Regions from separate parts of the Streptomyces sp. NPDC048643 genome, predicted to be linked through region 2. Evidence: riboswitches for the same ligand, from Rfam matches in the RefSeq annotation. Region 2 holds a riboswitch; each other region holds the start of a gene.

Region 1 (6,928 bases), on a different contig from region 2:
CCGGCCGCTTCCTCTTCCCGCGGGTGGACGCCAAACTGCCGCGTCGGCTCGCCAGCAAACAGGGGCTGCACGAACTGTGCGTGGAACACGGCATCCCCAGCCCCGCCGCGGCCTTCCCGCAGTCGTACGAGGAGATCGAGGCGTTCGCCGAGAAGGCGCGCTTCCCGCTCGTCGCCAAGAACCGCGAGGCCTTCGTGCGCCGCAGCCGGCCGGCGGTGAACGGGACGACCCGGATCGCGACCCGCGAGGGCCTGCTGACCCTCGCCCGGGACTGGGGGCCGCAGCCCGGCGTGATCCTCCAGGAGTACCTGCCGAGGGAGGACGCCGAGGACTGGATCGTGCACGCCTGTTTCGACGCGGACTCGACACCGCTCGCGATGTTCACCGGCGTCAAGGTCCGCTCCTGGCCGCCGCACGCGGGCATGACGGCGAACGCGTACGTCGTCGACAATCCGGAACTCGCGGACATCGCCGCACGTTTCATCAAACAGATCGGCTTCTCCGGAATCATCGACCTCGACCTGCGTTTCGACCGCCGCGACGGTCAGTACAAGCTGCTCGACTTCAACCCGCGCATGGGTGCCCAGTTCCGGCTCTTCGAGAGCGAGTCCGGGATCGATGTCGTCCGTGCCCTGCATCTGAATCTGACCGGCCGCTGTGTTCCGGAGGGGGAACAGCGCGCCGGCCACCGGTACATCGTGGAGAACATCGACCTGCCGGCTCTGCTCGCCTACCGGCGCAGCGGTTACACGACACCGCACGCGCCGGCCCGCGCGAGCGGTACGGAGCTGGCCTGGCTCGCGGGTGACGACCTGCGGCCGTTCTTCACGATGCTCGCGCGCTTCGTGCGGCCGGGCGCGAGGCATCTGTACCAACTGTGGCGGACCAACCGCCGCGGCAGCACCAGCAGTTCCACCGCGAAGTAGGCGTAGTACGTCCTGGGGAGGGACTTCGTGATTCATCCGGTAGCAGTCATCGGCGCGGGGCCGTTCGGACTGTCCACCGCCGCCCATCTGCGGGCGCGGGGCATTCCGGTGCGGGTCTTCGGCGAACCCATGGTGAGCTGGCGTGACCACATGCCCGAGGGGATGCTCCTCAAGTCGACTCCGGCCGCCTCGAACATCGACGCCCCCCAGCAGGGGCACACCCTCGGCGACTACTGCGCGGCGGCGGGGATACCGCGCCTGGTCACGGACGAGGACATCATCCCGGTCGAGACGTTCATCGCGTACGGGGAGTGGTTCCGGCAGAAGCTCGTGCCCGAGCTGGAGCGGGTGCGGGTCGTCTCGGTCGACCGCAGGAGCGGCCGGGACGCGGCCGGGTCCGGTGGATTCGACATCAAGCTGGACTCGGGAGAGTCGTTCACCGCGCGCGCGGTCGTCGTCGCCACGGGGCTGTCCGGGCTGGCCCACCTGCCCGCCGAGCTGGCCGGAGCGGCGGCGGACGGTCCCACGCCCTCCGGCCCGGTCTCGCACAGCTCACAACACCACGACCTGCGCCGGTTCTCCGGCAAGGAGCTGATCGTCGTCGGCGCCGGTCAGTCCGCCCTGGAGACGGCGGCGCTGGCGGCGGAGGCGGGCGCGCAGGTCCGTGTCGTGTCCCGGGGCAAGGGGGCGGTCGACTTCGGGGCGCCTCCGTGGGACCAGCCGAAGCTGCGTCCCGAGTCGCCGTTCGGGCGCGCCTGGTCCCTGTGGGCCCTGAGCTACTACCCGCAGCCCTACCGCTATCTGCCCGCCGAGACCCGGCACTACCTGGTCCGCCGGGTGCTCGGACCCCTCGGTGCCTGGTGGCTCCGGGACCGGTTCGAGGGCAAGGTCGCCGTCCGTGAGGTGCAGCGGATCGTCAGCGCGACGGCCACCGACGGCAAGCCCGTCCTCACGGTGCGGACCCACGGAGGCCGGGTCGAAGAACTCGCCGCCGACCACGTCATGGCGGCGACCGGCTATCGCGTCGACATCGCCGCGATGGACTTCCTCGGGCATGAACTCCGAGCAGGGCTGGCCGCGAGCCGCGGCACGCCGAGGCTGGGCGCCGGATACCGCTCCTCGCTGCCGGGGCTGTACTTCACGGGCCTGCCGGCGGCGTCCTCGTACGGTCCGGTGATGCGCTTCGTGTGCGGCACGGAGTTCGCCTCCCCGCGGCTCGCCAAGCACCTGGCGGCCACGCACGGGTGAGCCACCGGACCGCCCGCCCGCCGGGCAACCCGTCCGTCAGGACTCCTCCTTGAGGGTCCAGGCGCCCGAGTTGTCCGGTGGGGCGGGCCGGACGGTCCACCGGGAGAGGTCGCCGTCCGCCCCCGGGTCGCCCGAGGGCAGCATGCCCCGGGAGTCGGGCTCGAAGTAGAGGTGGTGAGCCCAGAACTCGGGGAGTTCATGACCGAGGAGATCCTCGCCCAGGGGCGCGAGATCCTCCGCCACGTGCCGTTCGTTGACGCGCGCGACCGCCTCCGCGCGGGAGACACCGAAGCAGGTCACGAGCACGTCCGCCATCTCGCGGAAGTAGTCGAGCCACTCCGCGTCCAGGTCGATCAGGAACTCCTCGGTCCTCGGGGCGTTCTCGAAGGCCGCCGCCGTCTGCCAGACCATGAAGTCCTCGATCACGCCGGGTGGGTTGGCGGCTCGGGTGGCCTTGAGTTCCCAGCCCGGGCTGTCCATGTCGAAGACGACGACCGGCAGGGCGCGGCCGAAGACGTCCGTGAGGGTTCCGTCGGCGTGGAGGCGCCGGGCGAGGTCGACGCAGTCGGCGTGGAACTGGAGCCGCAGCATCTCGGACGCCAACTCCAGCTCGTCCTCCGGGAGGTCCATGCCGAGGAAGTCGTGGTCACCCTCGAACCAGATCCCCTGCTCCTTGGCCGCGTCCACGAACAGGGGTCCTCCGACGGGGTCTTCGGGGACGTTGCCCAGCGTCTCGAAGCCGTCGAGCAGCCAGAGGGCGTAGTTCCACCGCGCCTCGCCCGGGTCCCGCGGGTGGGTCTCCCTCGCGTACTGGGTCTCGGTGTTGTACCCGATGGCCACGTACGGGTGGCGTTCGTCGCCGTCGAGGCGCCAGATGCGGAAGGACAGCGCGTAGATCTCGGGCCGCAGGGCTTCCGGGAAGCGGCGGACGACGGCTGCGGCGGCGGTGCGCAGGTGGTGCCGGAAGCGGTCCCCCGCGGGGGCGGCGTCGTGGCGCGCGTGCGCGGGTCGTCGTTCGGTGGGTTCGGAGGTCATGGATCTCCCCGGATTCTCGATGACGGTTCCCCGCCTGTGATTTCTGGCGTCCCGGCCGTGGCGAGCGCCCCGCGGTGTCGGCCTCGCCGGCTCGACCCCGACCCCGGCCCGGCCCGGCCCGGCCCGGCCCGGCCCGACCCGGCCCGACCCGGTGTCGGCCTCGGTGTCGCCGTCGGCGACGCCGGTGATCGTAGCCCGGGAGCAGGGGTGTTGAGCCGTTGTGATCGGTCCTGCACGGGAAAGTCCGACTGGGCGGAACCGAGCCCTGCGTGATCCCAACCGGTCGCAACGCGCCTGCCACCGTACGGTGAACGGCGTTGCTGACGGGATACCGGACGTCGTCCGGTTCACGCCGGGCCGATGTGTCGTTCGATCCGTATTCTTCGGATCATGGCCGCTCCGACTGCATATTCACTCATCGCCACTGACCTGGACGGAACGCTGCTGCGCGGCGACGACACGCTCTCCGACCGGTCGCGGGCCGCGTTGGCGAAGGTGACCGCGTCGGGCGCCCAGCACCTGGTGGTGACGGGCCGTCCCGCACCGCGCGTTCGACCCCTGCTCGACGAACTCGGCGGTGAGGGGCTGGCGGTGTGCGGTCAGGGGGCTCAGCTGTACGACGCGGGGACGGACCGGCTGCTGTGGTCGGTGACCCTGGACAGGGAGTTGGCGGAGACGGCCCTCGGAAAGATCGAGGCGGAGGTCGGCCTGCTGTACGCGGCGGTGGACCAGGACGGCGTGGACGGGCTGACGCTCATCGAGCCGGGCTATGTGATGCCGCACCCCACGCTTCCGGCGGTGCGGGTGCGCCGGCGGGACGACCTGTGGGCGCTGCCGATCAGCAAGGTGCTGCTCCGCCACCCGTCGATGTCCGACGACGAGCTGGCGTCGGCGGCGCGGGGAGTGGTCGGTTCATTGGCGACGGTCACCATGTCGGGGCCCGGGACCGTCGAACTCCAGCCATGCGGGGTGACCAAGGCCACCGGCCTCGCGCTCGCCGCGAAGCACCTCGGTCTCACGCCGTCGGCGACGCTGGCCTTCGGGGACATGCCCAACGACATCCCGATGTTCGACTGGGCCGCCCACGGGGTCGCGATGGCCAACGCCCATCCGGAACTGAAGGCGGTGGCGGACGAGGTCACCCTCTCGAACGAGGACGACGGGATCGCGGTCGTCCTGGAACGGATCTTCGGGTTCTAGGGCGTCTCCGCGACGTCGCGGCGCCGGCCCGAAGAGCGGGCCGGGCGATGCCCGGTCCCGGGAGACGAGCCGGCCCGGGGCGTCCGCCGATGCCCCGGGCCGTGCCCTTCGTACTTCTGGTGGGGACCGCCCCGCACACCCGGTCCGTCACCGTCCCGCGGGCCCGGTCGTTCACCGCCGACAGGCCGGTACGTCACCACCGGCGGACCCGAGGGTGCCGCCGGCCGGTGTCGTGCGAGAGGCGCGGGTGCGCCGGTGCGATCAGTAGGCGCCGTTGACGTTGTCGATCGAGCCGTACTTGTCGGCGGCGTAGTTGCAGGCGGCCGTGATGTTGGCGACCGGGTCGTAGGGGTCCATCGACGTGCCGGCCACGTGGTAGGCCTGGAACGTGGGGTCGATGACCTGCAGGAGCCCCTTCGAGGGGGTGCCCGCGACCGCGTTGGAGTCCCAGTTGTTGATGGCCTGGGGGTTGCCGGAGGACTCGCGCATCACGTTGCGGTAGATGCCGTCGTAGCTGCCCGGAATGCCCGCCTTGCCCATGATGTCCAGGGACTGCTTGATCCAGCCGTCCAGGTTGTTGGCGTACGTGGTGGCGGACGCCTGGGTGGCGGTGGTCTTGGCGGCCGTGGTCGCCTTCGCCGGAGCCTTCAGGGTCTTCGTGCCGACGGTCAGCGTCAGGCCCGTGCGGAGGTGGGCGGGGTTGTCGCCGATGACGGCGCGGTTCGCCGCGTACAGCTTCTGCCAGCCGCCGCTCGACGGATACTTCTTCGCGATCTTGGTCAGGGTGTCGCCGGCCACCACCTTGTAGGTGACGAGCTGGACGTTCGGGACGACCGCGGTCTGGGCGGTCTTCGCGACCTGGGGGGTCGCGGCGTGGGCGCCGGTCGCGCTCATGAGCGGGAGGGCGAGGGCGAGGGCGCCCGTTCCGGCGGCGATCATTCCGCGGGTGATGAAGGTGGTTCGGGCGTGACGGTGCGTGCCTGCGGGCATGACGAAATGTCCTCTCCGACGCCTGCGAGGTGAGCTGTCGGGTTCGGGCGGGAGATGCCCGGTCGCGCTTTTGGGCGCGGCTTCACCCCAAGCCGGTCCGGTCTCCCGGATCGGCGGCTTACCTGTGGTTCCCCCGCTCCTGCCGTGCGTGGGTGGGTGGGTTGCCGGGCGACGGCAGGATTAGGCGATCCGCCCGGTGCGACGAGAACGTATGCGACTGCACATGTCGGGAACAAGGCCTGATGTGGCGGTGAAGATCGCTTTTGCCTGTTTAGGGCGAGGGTGATACGTCCGATTACGCCGGAATTGAATCCTCAACTTGCCTTTGGCAAAGGGGTTGGCAAGGAGTGGGCGAAGGGTGATCCACTGACTCCCGCGTGACCCAACTCACGCGCTCGGGGGTCACCAAGGCGGCATGCCGGGCAAGTCGGGCATTACGCCACCACTCTTCGGTGCGCGGGGAGTTCCCGGACGCCCGCCGCGTGCGGGACGGGCGGGGCGCCGGAATGCGGGGTCGGAGCGGGCGCCTGTGAAAGAGGCGGCGTGGGGGCGGAGTTGACGGCTTCCGGACGGATGCCGGACGTGCGCCGGGCGGACGCCGGGTGGGGGCGGCCGGTGAACTGCCGTCCCCGCCGGGCCTTTTCAGCCCGCGGTGCGCGGGATGCGCTTCTCCCAGGTCCGGTGGAAGACGACCTCGTCGCCGTCCCGGCAGACGACCTCGTTGGACGTGATGAAGTCCTGCGCGTCGCAGGTGATGGCCGACGTCGTCTCGACGCGGGCGTCCCAGGGCAGGTCGGGGCGGTGCAGCCGGACCGACCAGGTGGACCGGGCGCGGGCGGACAGCGGGTCCGACTCGTCGATCGTGTACGTCTCCCGCGCGTCCTCCGTGAACTCCAGACCGTCGGGATACACGTGGGTGCCGCCGTAGCGGGGGTCCACGTCGAGCCGCCAGGTGCCCGCGGCCACGTCACGCAGGACCAGGCGCTCCGGGCGGGGCTCGTCGAGCGTCACCGGGACCACCACGCCGAGTGGCTCGGCCTCCTCCGCCTCCTCGAAGGTGATGGAGGGGTCCGACTCCCGTGCCCGCACGGGGAGTTCCAGGCTGCTGCCGTCCGGGTCCAGCGTGAAACCGGCCTCGGAGCCGGGCTGCGGCCAGACCCAGGGCCAGTACGCCGAGGAGACGCTCAGGCGGATGCGGTGGCCCGGGGGGAACGCGTAGCCGATGCCGTTCAGCTCGAACTCCACGTCCTCCGTGGTGCCCGGCTCCCAGGGAACCGCCTGGTCACGGCCCCGACGTGCCGACAGGTTGAGGACACCCCGGGTGACGAGCGTGGAGGCGCCGTCGGGGGTCACGTCGCACAGCCGGGCGATCACCTGGCCCCGGGAGGACGCCGACGTCAGCCGCAGCCGGACCCGGGGCCGACCCAACACCCACGTCTCCTCCGGCACTTCGAACTCGAAGCAGACCGACCGTGCGTCCTCCTCGCGCTGGTCCGGCGGCAGGTCCGCGTCGTTCCCGAACGGGAAGA
Region 2 (6,928 bases):
CGGGCTCAGCAAGAGCTCGGCCGAGGTCGACGTCGACACGGGCATGGGTGACGACGCGAGCGACTCCGGTTCGAGCGGCCTGTCCACGTCGCCCAGTTCCTCCCCTTCCGTCAAATCGTCCAGATCGTCGGATTCGTCCGCTTCGAGTGACACCGCCTCGCCGAAGGCGAGCGGGAGCACCGCGAAGTCCGGTGACTCACGGGGCGCGGACAGCTCGGACAAGGCGACGGCCGACGCGTCCGAGTCGGGCACATCGGACAAGTCCGGCCGGAGCGGCACCTCTTCGGAGCCCTCCGACGACGCGTCCACCACGCCCGGACGGCACCGCGGCGGCAACGCCGACGAGGACTCGACGGACGCCGCCACGGGCAGCCGCACCGACAGCGCGTCCGGACGGCACGCCTCGCGCGGCTCCGACGACGCGCGTGACGCCGGCGACGGCACCTACGTCGTGCGCGCCGGCGACAGTCTCTGGACGATCGCCGACGACCTCGACGTCACCGGCGGATGGGCCGACCTGTACGCCGCGAACGAGAAGACCGTGGGCATCGATCCGGACCTCATCCTCCCCGGTCAGAGCCTCGCTGTTGATAGCGAAACGGTCGAAAAGTAGCGGGAGTTCACGTCATGGTTCGCTGGGGAATGTCCGGTTTGGTGCGAGTGAGACATGAGTCTCAGAAGCCCTGATCGTCTTTGAAAATCAGGCGATCGACTGCTTACGGTCGTGACCGCTCGCCACAGCGGGCCCCGACGATCGCAACGCCGAATCCTGCCAGCGGCCGTACGGGAACAGTCGTCGCGCAAGCGCCGTAGGCAGGAGCGGGGGACCCAAGGTAAGTGCCGCGACCGGGAGTTGAGAGACACCCGGAGACGGCTTGGGGTAAAGCCGCGCGCCGTGGTTCCGAGAGGGACCGGGGACGTGCGGCCGGGCAACTCAACCGGCCCGAACCCGACAGCTCACCTCGCAGGCGTCGGTGAGGGGATCACTCGATGCTGTTTTCCAGCAAGGGCAAGCACCGCCGCCCGAACAAGGCCACCCGTGTCGCCGCGCTCGCCGGTGTCACCGGTGTCGCCATCGCCGCTCCGCTGATGGCCGCGGGCAACGCGTCCGCCGCGACCGGCTCCGAGTGGGACGCCGTCGCCCAGTGCGAGTCCGGCGGCAACTGGTCGATCAACACCGGCAACGGTTACTACGGTGGCCTGCAGTTCTCGTCCTCCACCTGGGCCGCGTACGGCGGCACCGCCTACGCCTCCACTGCCGACCAGGCCTCGAAGTCGCAGCAGATCTCCGTCGGCGAGAAGGTCCTCGCCGCGCAGGGCAAGGGTGCCTGGCCGACCTGCGGCACCGGCCTGTCGGGCGCCGCGTACAGCGGTGGCAGCTCCACCCCCGCCGCGCCCTCGACCTCCTCCGGCTCCTCGTCGGCCGGCAGCTCGCAGGACAACCGCACGTCCGAGCAGCCCGCCTCCCGTTCGCAGGAGCGCCCGGCCGCGAAGAAGACCGTCACCACCCCGACCGGCAAGAAGGTCAAGAAGGGTGACGGCGAGTACAAGGTCGTCAAGGGCGACACCCTCAGCTCGATCGCCGAGAAGCACCACGTCAAGGGCGGCTGGCAGAAGCTGTTCAAGCTGAACCACGACATCGTGGACGACGCCGACTTCATCTTCCCGGGCCAGCAGCTGCACCTTCGCTGAGCGAGGCCGCGCACCGGCCGGACGTGGTCGCCCTCGGCGGACGGCGACCACGACCCCGGCCCCGGCGGCTCCGCCCGGCTGAACGACACCCGGGCGAACGGCAGTCCCCTCGCGGGCCCGGCTCCCGGGTCCTGATCCCCACCGAGGGTCCCCGTCCCCACGGGCTCCCCGTTCCGGCGCGTGTTCCCCCGTACGCGCCGGAGCGGGGTTTTTCATTTCATTTTTGTTCCGATCGGGAACAATATGTACCCCGAGTTCTGCCCAAGGCGTGGTCGATCGGCTGGCCGATCCCCTCGGGCCGGTTAGGCTCGTCCCGCAGGACTACCCAAGCCCTGCGTACTCGCGTCACATCCCAGAAGGAGATGCTCGTGCCGTCCATCGACGTCGTCGTAGCCCGGGAAATCCTGGACTCCCGAGGCAACCCCACGGTCGAGGTCGAGGTCGGCCTCGACGACGGCAGCACGGGTCGTGCCGCCGTTCCGTCCGGCGCCTCCACCGGTGCCTTCGAGGCCATCGAGCTCCGCGACGGTGACCCCAACCGCTACCACGGCAAGGGTGTCGAGAAGGCCGTCCTCGCCGTCATCGAGCAGATCGGCCCGGAGCTCGTCGGCTACGACGCCACCGAGCAGCGCCTGATCGACCAGGCCATGTTCGACCTGGACGCCACCGACAACAAGGGCTCGCTCGGCGCCAACGCGATCCTCGGCGTCTCGCTCGCCGTCGCGCACGCCGCCTCCGAGGCGTCCGACCTGCCGCTCTTCCGCTACCTGGGCGGCCCGAACGCGCACCTGCTGCCCGTTCCGATGATGAACATCCTGAACGGCGGGTCGCACGCCGACTCGAACGTGGACATCCAGGAGTTCATGATCGCCCCGATCGGCGCGGAGTCCTTCTCCGAGGCCCTGCGCTGGGGCGCCGAGGTCTACCACACGCTCAAGAAGGTGCTGAAGACCAAGGGCCTGTCGACCGGCCTCGGCGACGAGGGCGGCTTCGCCCCGAACCTGGAGTCCAACCGCGCCGCCCTCGATCTCATCGTCGAGGCCATCAAGCAGGCCGGTTACATCCCCGGTGAGCAGATCGGCCTCGCGCTCGACGTCGCCGCGTCCGAGTTCTACAAGGACGGCAAGTACGAGTTCGAGGGCAAGTCCCGCTCGGCCGCCGAGATGACGGAGTACTACGAGGAGCTCGTCTCCGCGTACCCGCTCGTCTCCATCGAGGACCCGCTGTACGAGGACGACTGGGCCGGCTGGAAGGTCATCACCGACCGGCTGGGCGACAAGGTCCAGATCGTCGGCGACGACCTCTTCGTCACCAACCCGGAGCGTCTGGCCCGCGGCATCGAGGAGGGCTCCGCCAACGCCCTGCTCGTCAAGGTCAACCAGATCGGTTCGCTGACCGAGACGCTGGACGCCGTCGAGCTGGCCCAGCGCAACGGCTTCAAGTGCATGATGTCCCACCGCTCCGGCGAGACCGAGGACGTCACCATCGCCGACCTCGCGGTCGCCGTGAACTGCGGTCAGATCAAGACCGGCGCCCCGGCCCGCTCGGACCGTGTCGCCAAGTACAACCAGCTGCTGCGCATCGAGGAGATCCTCGACGACGCCGCGGTGTACGCCGGCCGCAGCGCGTTCCCCCGCTTCAAGGGCTGAGCACCACCCGCTTGGGAAGCGTCGTACGTACGTCCCCGTACTCGGTCCCGTACCGTGTGCGGGGACGTACGCACGTGACGGGCCCGCACCACGGCGGGCCGGTACTGGGGAGGCGGGACTCATGGCCGTGAAGGACCGGGACCGGTTCTCCACCTCGACCAGGCTCAAGCTGCTCGGCGAGCAGACGGCGGCCCGGGTCTACCGCTCCCAGACCAAACGGCAGGCCCGCCGTTCCCGGCTCACCGGCCGGGCCGCGCTCCTCGCTCTCGTGCTGTGCTCCCTGATCGTCGCGCTCGCCTATCCCATGCGGCAGTACGTCTCCCAGCGTGCCGAGGTCGCCGACCTGGAGCACCGTCAGGAGCAGGCCCGCCGGCGGGTCGAGCAACTGCGCGACCTGAAGGCACGCTGGCAGGACGACGCGTACGCCGAGCAGCAGATCCGGCAGCGGCTGCACTACGTGATGCCCGGCGAGACCGGCTACGTCGTGGTCGACCCGGACGCGGCGAAGCAGGCCCGCGCCGGCCAGGGCGCCGCCGACCGCCCCTGGTACACCAACGTCTGGGACGGCGTGGACAAGTCCGACGCCGCCGACCAGTGACGAACCCCTGAACTGACCAGAAAGACACGTGACTCACGGCATGGAAACGCCACCGCCGACCACTCCGCGCACCGAGCCCACCGACGCCGACGTCGAGGCCTTCAAGCAGCAGCTCGGCCGGCCGCCGCGCGGGCTGCGCGCGATCGCGCACCGCTGCCCCTGCGGTCAGCCCGACGTGGTGGAGACGGCCCCCCGCCTCCCCGACGGCATCCCCTTCCCGACCACGTACTACCTGACGTGCCCGCGGGCCGCGTCCGCGATCGGGACGCTGGAGGCCAACGGGGTCATGAAGGAGATGACGGACCGGCTCGCGACGGACCCGGAACTGGCCGACGCCTACCGCGCCGCCCACGAGGACTACATCGCGCGCCGTGACGCCATCGAGGTCCTGGCGGGCTTCCCGAGCGCGGGCGGCATGCCGGACCGGGTGAAGTGCCTGCACGTCCTCGTCGCCCACTCGCTGGCCGCGGGACCGGGCGTGAACCCGCTCGGCGACGAGACCATCGCGATGCTGCCGGAGTGGTGGCGCAAGGGAGCGTGCGTGACGATTCCCGGCGAGCCCGCGGAGCCCGCTGAGCCCGTCGGCGAGGCCGGCCGGTGACCCGCGTCGCCGCGATCGACTGCGGTACGAACTCGATCCGGCTGCTGGTCGCCGACGCGGACCCGGAGACCGGGGAACTCGTCGACCTGGACCGCCGGATGACCATCGTCCGGCTCGGCCAGGGCGTCGACCGGACGGGACGGCTCGCGCCCGAGGCGCTGGAGCGGACGTTCGCCGCGTGCCGCGAGTACGCCGGGGTCATCAAGGAGCACGGCGCCGAGCGGCTCCGCTTCGTGGCCACCTCCGCCTCCCGGGACGCCGAGAACCGCGACGACTTCGTGCGCGGCGTCCTCGACATCCTCGGCGTCGAACCCGAGGTCATCAGCGGGGACCAGGAGGCGGAGTTCTCCTTCACCGGCGCGACCCTGGAGCTGAAGGGCAGCGACGACCTGGCCAAGCCCTACCTCGTCGTGGACATCGGCGGCGGTTCGACGGAGTTCGTGGTCGGCGCCGACGCGGTGCGCGCGGCGCGCTCCGTGGACGTCGGCTGCGTACGGATGACCGAGCGGCACCTCGTGCACGACGGCGGCGTCACCGACCCGCCCACCGCCGAGCAGGTCGCGGCCATGCGCGCCGACATCGAGGCGGCCCTCGACCTGGCCGCCGAGACCGTCCCGCTGCGCGAGGCGCGCACGCTCGTGGGCCTGGCGGGCTCGGTCACCACGGTCTCGGCGATCGCGCAGGAGCTGCCCGCCTACGACCCCGCGGCCATCCACCACTCGCGGATCCCCGTCGAGCGGGTCCGCGAGATCACCGAGTGGCTGCTGCGCTCCACCCACGCCGAGCGCGCGGCGGTCCCCTCCATGCATCCGGGGCGCGTCGACGTGATCGGCGCGGGCGCCCTCGTGCTGCTGTCGATCATGGAGCGCACCGGCGCCCGGGAGGTCGTCGTGAGCGAGCACGACATCCTCGACGGCATCGCGTGGTCGGTGGCCTAGGCCGGTGGCCCGGGCGGTGGCCGGGGCCGTGGCCCGGGTCTCCTCTACTACCGATCAGTAGCCTCTACTGAGCAGGTCGGCTAGCGTATGAGCGGGTCCGAGGGGGTCGGGGGAGCCCCTTGGAGGAACCTCGCCGAGAAAGTTCGTGAAGTTCTTCACAAGGAAAAAACCCCTGCCGGGCGTGGAAGGGGCCGGTTGGGCCTCCGAGCGGGGTCCGGTGGCCCCCTGAGCGGGTTCAACGGAGCGTTGCGGGCGCGTTTCCGGCCGGTGAAACAGGGGAGTTGCCCACTGGGCCGAACGGGTCGGAGTGCAGCTCACGCGGTGTTGACAAGGGTACGAACCGTACGCCGGTCGCCCTCGCGGACCACGGCCTCGCCAAGGCGGGCCGCGCAGTGTAGCAGAGCACCTGCCCAAGCTTGTGAAGGGGCGCACGAGCGACCCCCCATGACCGGGTGGATACTCGATGGCATGAGCACCACGGAGCGTCCCAGGATCCTCGTAGTAGGCGGTGGGTACGTAGGCCTGTACGCAGCTCGGCGCATTCTCAAGAAGATGCGCTACGGAGAGGCGACCGTCACGGTCGTCGACCCCCGGTCGTACATGACCTACCAGCCCTTCCTCCCCGAAGCCGCCGCCGGCAGCATCTCCCCTCGGCACGTCGTCGTCCCGCTGCGACGCGTGCTGCCGAAGGCGGAGGTCCTCACCGGCCGGGTCACCACCATCGACCAGGACCGCAAGGTAGCCACGATCGCCCCCCTCGTGGGCGAGGCGTACGAGCTGCCTTTCGACTACCTCGTCATCGCGATGGGCGCGGTCTCCCGCACCTTCCCGATCCCCGGCCTCGCCGAGCAGGGCATCGGTATGAAGGGCATCGAGGAGGCCATCGGCCTGCGCAACCACGTCCTCGAGCAGCTCGACAAGGCCGACTCCACCACGGATGAGGACGTCCGCCGCAAGGCGCTGACCTTCGTCTTCGTGGGTGGCGGTTTCGCCGGCGCCGAGACCATCGGCGAGGTCGAGGACATGGCCCGCGACGCGGCCAAGTACTACAGCAGCGTGTCCCGCGAGGACATGCGCTTCATCCTCGTCGACGCCGCGGACAAGATCCTTCCCGAGGTCGGTCCGAAGCTCGGTCAGTACGGCAAGGAGCACCTGGAGAGCCGCGGTGTGGAGATCTACCTCTCCACCTCCATGGACTCCTGCGTCGACGGCCACGTGGTGCTGAAGAACGGCCTGGAGGTCGACTCCAACACCATCGTGTGGACGGCCGGCGTCAAGCCGAACCCCGTTCTCTCCCGCTTCGGTCTGCCGCTGGGCCCGCGCGGCCACGTGGACACGCAGACCACGCTCCAGGTGCAGGGCACGGACTACATCTGGGCCGCGGGCGACAACGCCCAGGTGCCGGACATGGCCGCCCGCAAGGCCGGCGTCGAGAACGCCTGGTGCCCGC
Region 3 (6,928 bases), on a different contig from region 2:
TCGGCCATCCGGCACTCGGTGTACCGCATCGCGGCCGGCGGGTCGTCGTTGCCGAGCGAACCGAAGTTGCCGTGGCCGTCGACCAGCGGCAGGCGCATCGAGAAGGGCTGTGCGAGTCGCACCAGGGCGTCGTAGATCGACGCGTCTCCGTGCGGGTGGAGCTTACCCATCACCTCGCCGACGACGCGGGCACACTTGACATAGCCGCGATCGGGGCGCAGGCCCATCTCGTTCATCTGGTACACGATGCGACGGTGCACCGGCTTGAGGCCGTCGCGGGCGTCCGGCAGGGCTCGCGAGTAGATGACCGAGTACGCGTATTCGAGGAAGGAGCCCTGCATCTCGTCCACGACGTCGATGTCGAGGATCTTCTCCTCGTACGAGTCGTCGGGCGGCGGGGTCTTCGTGCTGCGGCGGGCCATCGCTGCTGCGGCTCCTTCACAGTCTCTGCCGGGGCATGAACGGGTTCTGACGCGGACCATTGTGGACCGCCCCGCTGACAACGCCGACCGCGACCCGTCCGTAGCGGCCTCCCGGAGCGCTCCGCGGGCCCCGGAGCGACCGTTCCCGAGCCGTCGTCGTGGCGTCCGCCGGACCCCTGCCGCACCCGTCCCGCCCGGTGTCCGGAAGGTTCCCGGGGGCGTGCGGGGGGCGCTCGCGGTTCTCGCTCTCGGCGTACGAGGTGCGGGAACTTCGCCAGGCGTCCGCGCGCTTGCATACAGTGGCAGGACCGACAGGAATGACGCAGTTCCGCGATCGAAGGGACGTACATGCCCATGGGTCACACGGCCACAGCTGAGGCAGGCTCCGGCGGCCTGACAGCGACCGAGCACCGCCTGGCCAACGGCCTGCGTGTGGTGCTCTCCGAGGACCATCTGACCCCGGTCGCGGCGGTGTGCCTCTGGTACGACGTCGGCTCGCGCCACGAGGTCAAGGGCCGGACCGGGCTCGCCCACCTCTTCGAGCACCTGATGTTCCAGGGCTCCAAGCAGGTCCACGGAAACGGCCACTTCGAACTCGTCCAGGGCGCCGGCGGCTCGCTCAACGGCACGACGAGTTTCGAGCGCACCAACTACTTCGAGACCATGCCCACCCACCAGCTGGAGCTCGCCCTCTGGCTGGAGGCCGACCGCATGGGCTCGCTGCTCGCCGCGCTGGACGACGAGTCCATGGAGAACCAACGTGACGTCGTGAAGAACGAGCGCCGCCAGCGCTACGACAACGTTCCGTACGGCACCGCGTTCGAGAAGCTGACCTCGCTCGCGTACCCCGAGGGCCACCCGTACCACCACACCCCGATCGGGTCGATGGCGGACCTGGACGCGGCGACCCTGGAGGACGCCCGCGCGTTCTTCCGCACGTACTACGCGCCCAACAACGCGGTTCTGTCGGTCGTCGGCGACATCGACCCGGAGCAGACGCTCGCCTGGGTCGAGAAGTACTTCGGCTCCGTCCTCGGGCACGACGGCAAGCCCGCCCCGCGGGACGGCTCGCTGCCCGAGACCATCGGGGAGCAGCTGCGCGAGGTCGTCGAGGAGGAGGTCCCGGCGCGCGCGCTGATGGCCGCCTACCGCCTCCCGGAGGACGGCACGCGCGCGTGCGACGCGGCCGACCTGGCTCTCACCGTCCTCGGCGGCGGCGAGTCCTCCCGGCTCTACAACCGGCTGGTGCGCCGCGACCGCACCGCCGTCGCCGCCGGCTTCGGCCTGCTGCGGCTCGCCGGTGCGCCCTCTCTGGGGTGGCTGGACGTGAAGACGTCCGGTGACGTCGAGGTCCCGGTCATCGAGGCCGCCGTCGACGAGGAGCTCGCCCGGTTCGCCGAGGAGGGCCCGACGGCCGAGGAAATGGAGCGCGCGCAGGCCCAGTTGGAGCGCGAGTGGCTGGACCGCCTCGGTACGGTCGCGGGCCGCGCGGACGAACTGTGCCGGTACGCCGTCCTGTTCGGCGACCCGCAGCTCGCCCTGACCGCCGTACAGCGCGTCCTGGGGGTCACCGCCGAGGAGGTCCAGGAGGTCGCCAAGGCCCGCCTGCGTCCCGACAACCGCGCGGTGCTCGTCTACGAACCCACCGCCCCCCAAGCCACCGACGCCGCTGACGACACCGACGAGGAGGCGGCGAAGTGACCGAGCTCGCCACCATGGACTTCCATCCGCAGCCCCAGGCCGGCCAGCCGAAGCCCTGGGCGTTCCCCGCCCCCGAGCGCGGCACCCTGGACAACGGCCTGACCGTCCTGCGCTGCCACCGCCCCGGCCAGCAGGTCGTCGCCGTCGAGGTGAACCTCGCCGCGCCGCTGGAGGCCGAGCCCGCGGGCCTGGACGGCCTCGCCACGATCATGGCGCGCGCCTTCTCCGAGGGCACCGACAAGCACTCGGCCGAGGACTTCGCCGCCGAGCTGGAGCGCTGCGGCGCCACGCTCGACGCGCACGCCGACCACCCCGGTGTCCGGCTGTCCCTCGAAGTGCCCGTCTCGCGTCTGCCCAAGGCCCTCGGCCTGCTCGCGGACGCCCTGCGCGCACCGGCCTTCGCGGACAGCGAGATCGAGCGGCTGGTGCGCAACCGGCTCGACGAGATCCCGCACGAGACGGCCAACCCGGCCCGCCGCGCGGCCAAGGAGCTCTCCCGGCAGCTGTTCCCGCCGACGGCGCGCATGTCGCGCCCGCGCCAGGGCACCGAGGAGACCGTCCAGAAGATCGACTCCGCGGCCGTACGGTCCTTCTACGAGAAGCACGTGCGTCCCGCGACGGCCACCGCCGTGGTGGTCGGCGACCTCACCGACGTGGACGTGGACGCGCTGCTCGGTGACACCCTCGGCTCCTGGACCGGTTCGACCGCCGAGCCGCGCCCGGTACCGCCGGTGCACGCCGACGACACGGGCCGCGTGATCATCGTGGACCGCCCCGGCGCCGTCCAGACGCAGCTGCTCATCGGGCGGGTCGGCGCCGACCGCCACGACCGTGTGTGGCCCGCCCAGGTGCTCGGCACGTACTGCCTCGGCGGCACCCTCACCTCGCGTCTGGACCGCGTCCTGCGCGAGGAGAAGGGCTACACGTACGGGGTGCGGGCGTTCGGCCAGGTCCTGCGTTCCGCGCCGGACGGCACCGGAGCCGCGATGCTCGCCATCAGCGGCTCGGTGGACACCCCGAACACCGGCCCGGCGCTCGACGACCTGTGGAAGGTGCTCCGCACCCTCGCGGCCGAGGGACTGACCGACGCGGAGCGCGACGTCGCCGTGCAGAACCTGGTGGGCGTGGCGCCCCTCAAGTTCGAGACCGCCGCGGCCGTCGCGGGCACGCTCGCCGACCAGGTCGAGCAGTACCTGCCGGACGACTACCAGTCGACGCTCTACCAGCAACTGGCCGCGACCGGCACGGTGGAGGCCACCGCGGCCGCCGTCAGCGCCTTCCCGACGGACCGTCTGGTGACCGTCCTGGTGGGCGACGCCGCGCAGATCGAGGAGCCCGTCAGGGCGCTCGGCATCGGTGAAGTCACCGTGGTCACCGCCGAGTAGGACCGTGTGACCGAGATGGGCCCTGGTGACTGAAGAGTCACCAGGGCCCTCTTTTACGCGGACATCGCCCCCAAGATGTCCGTATTGGTGCGGAGGTTGCCTTCTGTGCTGTGGGATGCGCTACAAAAACCGTGATCCGTTTGTTGTTCGAAAGATCTCGCGTTTAGCGTCAGTCCGGCTGTTCGTCAGGCAGTGCGCCGCGCCCGCGGCACCGGACAGTCATCGCCGAGTCCCCGCATGGCGCGAGCCAGGGGAGCCGGGGACCCACACGTAGTCCCTGGGGTGAATCGGACGCCCTCCCCGGAGGGGGCCCGTAGGAGACCTTCCTGCTCCGAACCCGTCAGCTAACCCGGTAGGCGAGAAGGAAGGAAAGGATCAGCCCTTACATGGCGTTCACCTGTGGCACCGGGAAGCATCGTCGTCCGAGCCGCGTGCAGCGCACCACGAAGAACGCCGTCGGCGTCGCGGCCCTCACCACCACCGGTGTCCTCGGAACCCTCGCGGCACCCGCGTTCGCCGCGACACCGTCCGCCGAACAGACCGGGCTGACCCAGGCCATCACCATCGGTGACTCCGTCGCCGAGCAGATCGACGCGCAGGCCGCCGCCCAGCAGCACGCCGCCGACGTGGCCGCCGCGCGGGAGAAGGCCGAGCGAGCCGCGCGCAAGAAGGCCGCCGAGCTGGCCGCGAAGGCCCGCGAGAGCAAGGAGCGCGCCGCCCGTGCCGCCGAGCGCAAGCGGCTCAACACCTTCGTCATGCCGATCACCGGCTCGTACGTCTCCACCGGCTACGAGACCGGCGGCAGCCTCTGGTCGTCCGGCAGCCACACCGGTGTCGACTTCCACGCCGCGTCGGGCACCTCGGTGCACTCCGTCGGCGCCGGCACCGTCGTCACGACCGGCTGGGGCGGCGCCTACGGCAATCAAGTAGTGATCAAGATGCACGACGGCACGTACACCATGTACGGGCACCTGTCGTCCATCGGTGTCTCCGTGGGCCAGACGGTCACTCCGGGCCAGCAGATCGCGCTCTCCGGCTCGACCGGCAACACCACGGGGCCGCACCTGCACTTCGAGGCGCGCACCACCGCGGAGTACGGCTCCGACATGGACCCCGTCGCGTACCTCCGCTCGCACGGCGTGAACGTCTGACGACCGCTTCGCGGCTTCTCCACCGTTTCGATGCCCCGGCTCACCGAGCCGGGGCATCGTCGTTTCCGGAGGCCGTCTGTCCAAAAAATATCCATGGATTCAGGCCCGCCATCGGAAATTAAGGCTTCCTGCAATAGAGTCACTGAACAAGCGTCAATCGATGGCGTTTCGCGGGGATTAAAGCGGAGGTCCGGTCATGCGTATTCCGGCGCACTCGGTATGCACGGCGATCCGCGACGACATCGTCGCGGGCGTCTACGAGCGTGGCGGCCGGCTCACCGAGGAACTGCTCGCGCGGCGCTACGGCGTCTCGCGCGTCCCTGTGCGCGAGGCACTCCGCACCCTGGAGGCCGAGGGCTTCGTGGTCACCCGGCGGCACGCGGGCGCCTGCGTCGCCGAGCCCAGCGAGCAGGAGGGTGCGGATCTCCTGGAGATGCGCATGCTGCTGGAGCCGTTGGGAGCCGCGCGCGCCGCGCAGCGCCGTACTGAGGCGCACCTCAAGGTGCTCCGCGGGCTGGTCAGGCTGGGTCAGGAGCGCTCCAGGCGGGGCAACAGCGAGGATCTGCGCTCCCTGGGCGGCTGGTTCCACGAGACGCTCGCACAGGCCTCGGGCAGTCCCGCGCTGACGTCGACGCTGTCCCAGCTGCGGCACAAGATCGCCTGGATGTACGCGGTCGAGGCGCCGGCCAACCCCGCGGAGTCCTGGGCCGAGCACGGCGGCATCGTGGACGCGGTCGCCCGTGGGGACGGCGAGCGGGCCCGCGCGATCACCGCGCTGCACGCGGAGCGCTCGGCGGCCGCACACCGGCTGCGATTTCCGGCCGGCGGGGACCGGCAGGACCGTGTGAGGACTTCGCAACATCCCGTAAACATGACGGGCCAGCGTCATTAACACGGGCACCGTATACAAAGAGGGTTATTCGGCGGGGAGCTATTTCTGCTGCCGTTTTATTCGCGTGCCGGGAATTTCGGGCACGCGTTCTTTTCGTTCGCGCAGGGTGTGATCCGGACGTGTCGCCGTGAATTCCGGGACGGCGTACGAAAACGCGGGGGGAGGTACGAAAACGGCTGAGCCGCGCCTCCCGACGAGGGATGGCGCGGCTCAGCCGTGTGATGTCCGAGTGCCTCGGGGGCTCAGACGGTCTCGGGGAGCTCGTCGAGCCCCTCGGCGACCAGCTTCGCCAGACGGTCGAGAGCGGCGTCCGCACCCTCGGCGTCCGACGCGAGGACGATCTCCTCGCCGCCCTGGGCGCCCAGGCCGAGGACCGCCAGCATGGAGGCCGCGTTGACGGGGTTGCCGTCGGCCTTGGCGATCGTCACGGGGACGCCGGAGGCCGTGGTGGCCCGGACGAAGATGGAGGCGGGGCGGGCGTGGAGGCCCTCAGCCCAGCCGACGTTGACGCGGCGCTCGGCCATGTGATGCTGCCCTTCAGCTGTTCAGGGTTGTCTAGACCAGTGTCCCATATCGTGAAGCGTGCCCGGACGGCCCTGCCTCCCGCCCACGAGCAGCCTCCCACCATGGCCCCGGTACGATGTCCGCACCCCACAGACTGCCTCGCGCCATTGTCGTACGCGAGCCGTAGTCTGGGGCGCATGCAGACCCCGTCGGACCGGCACGAGTACCCCGCGCACTGGGAGGCCGACGTGGTGCTGCGCGACGGCGGCACGGCCCGCGTCAGGCCCATCACGGTCGACGACGCGGAGCGCCTGGTGAGCTTCTACGAGCAGGTGTCGGACGAGTCGAAGTACTACCGCTTCTTCGCGCCCTACCCCCGGCTCTCCGCCAAGGACGTCCACCGTTTCACGCACCACGACTTCGTCGACCGGGTGGGCCTCGCGGCCACGATCGGCGGCGAGTTCATCGCGACGGTGCGCTACGACCGGATCGACGCCCGGGGTCTGCCCGCGTCCGCGCCCGCCGACGAGGCGGAGGTCGCCTTCCTCGTGCAGGACGCCCATCAGGGCCGCGGTGTCGCCTCGGCCCTGCTCGAACACGTCGCGGCCGTGGCCCGCGAGCGTGGCATCCGCCGCTTCGCCGCCGAGGTGCTGCCCGCGAACAACAAGATGATCAAGGTGTTCACGGACGCCGGGTACACCCAGAAACGCAGCTTCGAGGACGGCGTCGTACGCCTGGAGTTCGACCTGGAGCCCACCGACCGCTCGCTCGCCGTGCAGCGTGCCCGGGAGCAGCGCGCCGAGGCCCGGTCCGTGAAGCGGCTCCTGGCACCCGGCTCGGTCGCCGTCATCGGGGCGGGGCGCACCCCCGGAG

The links. A riboswitch is a leader RNA that binds a small molecule or an ion and turns the genes downstream of it on or off. The one in region 2 is predicted to bind cyclic di-AMP.
Positions count from the first base shown of each region.
Region 1: it holds a riboswitch for cyclic di-AMP, as region 2 does, so the genes downstream of both, AB0C62_RS31105 (LysM peptidoglycan-binding domain-containing protein) here and AB0C62_RS17750 (transglycosylase family protein) in region 2, are expected to answer to the same signal.
Region 3: it holds a riboswitch for cyclic di-AMP, as region 2 does, so the genes downstream of both, AB0C62_RS22450 (M23 family metallopeptidase) here and AB0C62_RS17750 (transglycosylase family protein) in region 2, are expected to answer to the same signal.

Region 1 covers NZ_JBEZHO010000041.1:54,417-61,344, forward strand. Annotated here, with positions in the region: gene AB0C62_RS31085 (ATP-grasp domain-containing protein) at 1-926, shown strand, start outside; gene AB0C62_RS31090 (FAD-dependent oxidoreductase) at 954-2,174, shown strand; gene AB0C62_RS31095 (hypothetical protein) at 2,211-3,209, opposite strand; gene AB0C62_RS31100 (HAD family hydrolase) at 3,600-4,409, shown strand; gene AB0C62_RS31105 (LysM peptidoglycan-binding domain-containing protein) at 4,671-5,399, opposite strand; cyclic di-AMP (ydaO/yuaA leader) riboswitch at 5,404-5,564, opposite strand; gene AB0C62_RS31110 (CocE/NonD family hydrolase) at 6,042-6,928, opposite strand, start outside.
Region 2 covers NZ_JBEZHO010000015.1:143,217-150,144, forward strand. Annotated here, with positions in the region: gene AB0C62_RS17745 (transglycosylase family protein) at 1-613, shown strand, start outside; cyclic di-AMP (ydaO/yuaA leader) riboswitch at 796-986, shown strand; gene AB0C62_RS17750 (transglycosylase family protein) at 991-1,692, shown strand; gene eno (phosphopyruvate hydratase) at 2,055-3,341, shown strand; gene AB0C62_RS17760 (septum formation initiator family protein) at 3,463-3,939, shown strand; gene AB0C62_RS17765 (DUF501 domain-containing protein) at 3,980-4,540, shown strand; gene AB0C62_RS17770 (Ppx/GppA phosphatase family protein) at 4,537-5,478, shown strand; gene AB0C62_RS17775 (NAD(P)/FAD-dependent oxidoreductase) at 5,947-6,928, shown strand, end outside.
Region 3 covers NZ_JBEZHO010000022.1:91,700-98,627, forward strand. Annotated here, with positions in the region: gene AB0C62_RS22435 (DNA topoisomerase IV subunit A) at 1-422, opposite strand, end outside; gene AB0C62_RS22440 (pitrilysin family protein) at 777-2,123, shown strand; gene AB0C62_RS22445 (pitrilysin family protein) at 2,120-3,508, shown strand; cyclic di-AMP (ydaO/yuaA leader) riboswitch at 3,722-3,881, shown strand; gene AB0C62_RS22450 (M23 family metallopeptidase) at 3,895-4,659, shown strand; gene AB0C62_RS22455 (GntR family transcriptional regulator) at 4,856-5,551, shown strand; gene AB0C62_RS22460 (HPr family phosphocarrier protein) at 5,794-6,075, opposite strand; gene AB0C62_RS22465 (GNAT family N-acetyltransferase) at 6,253-6,928, shown strand, end outside.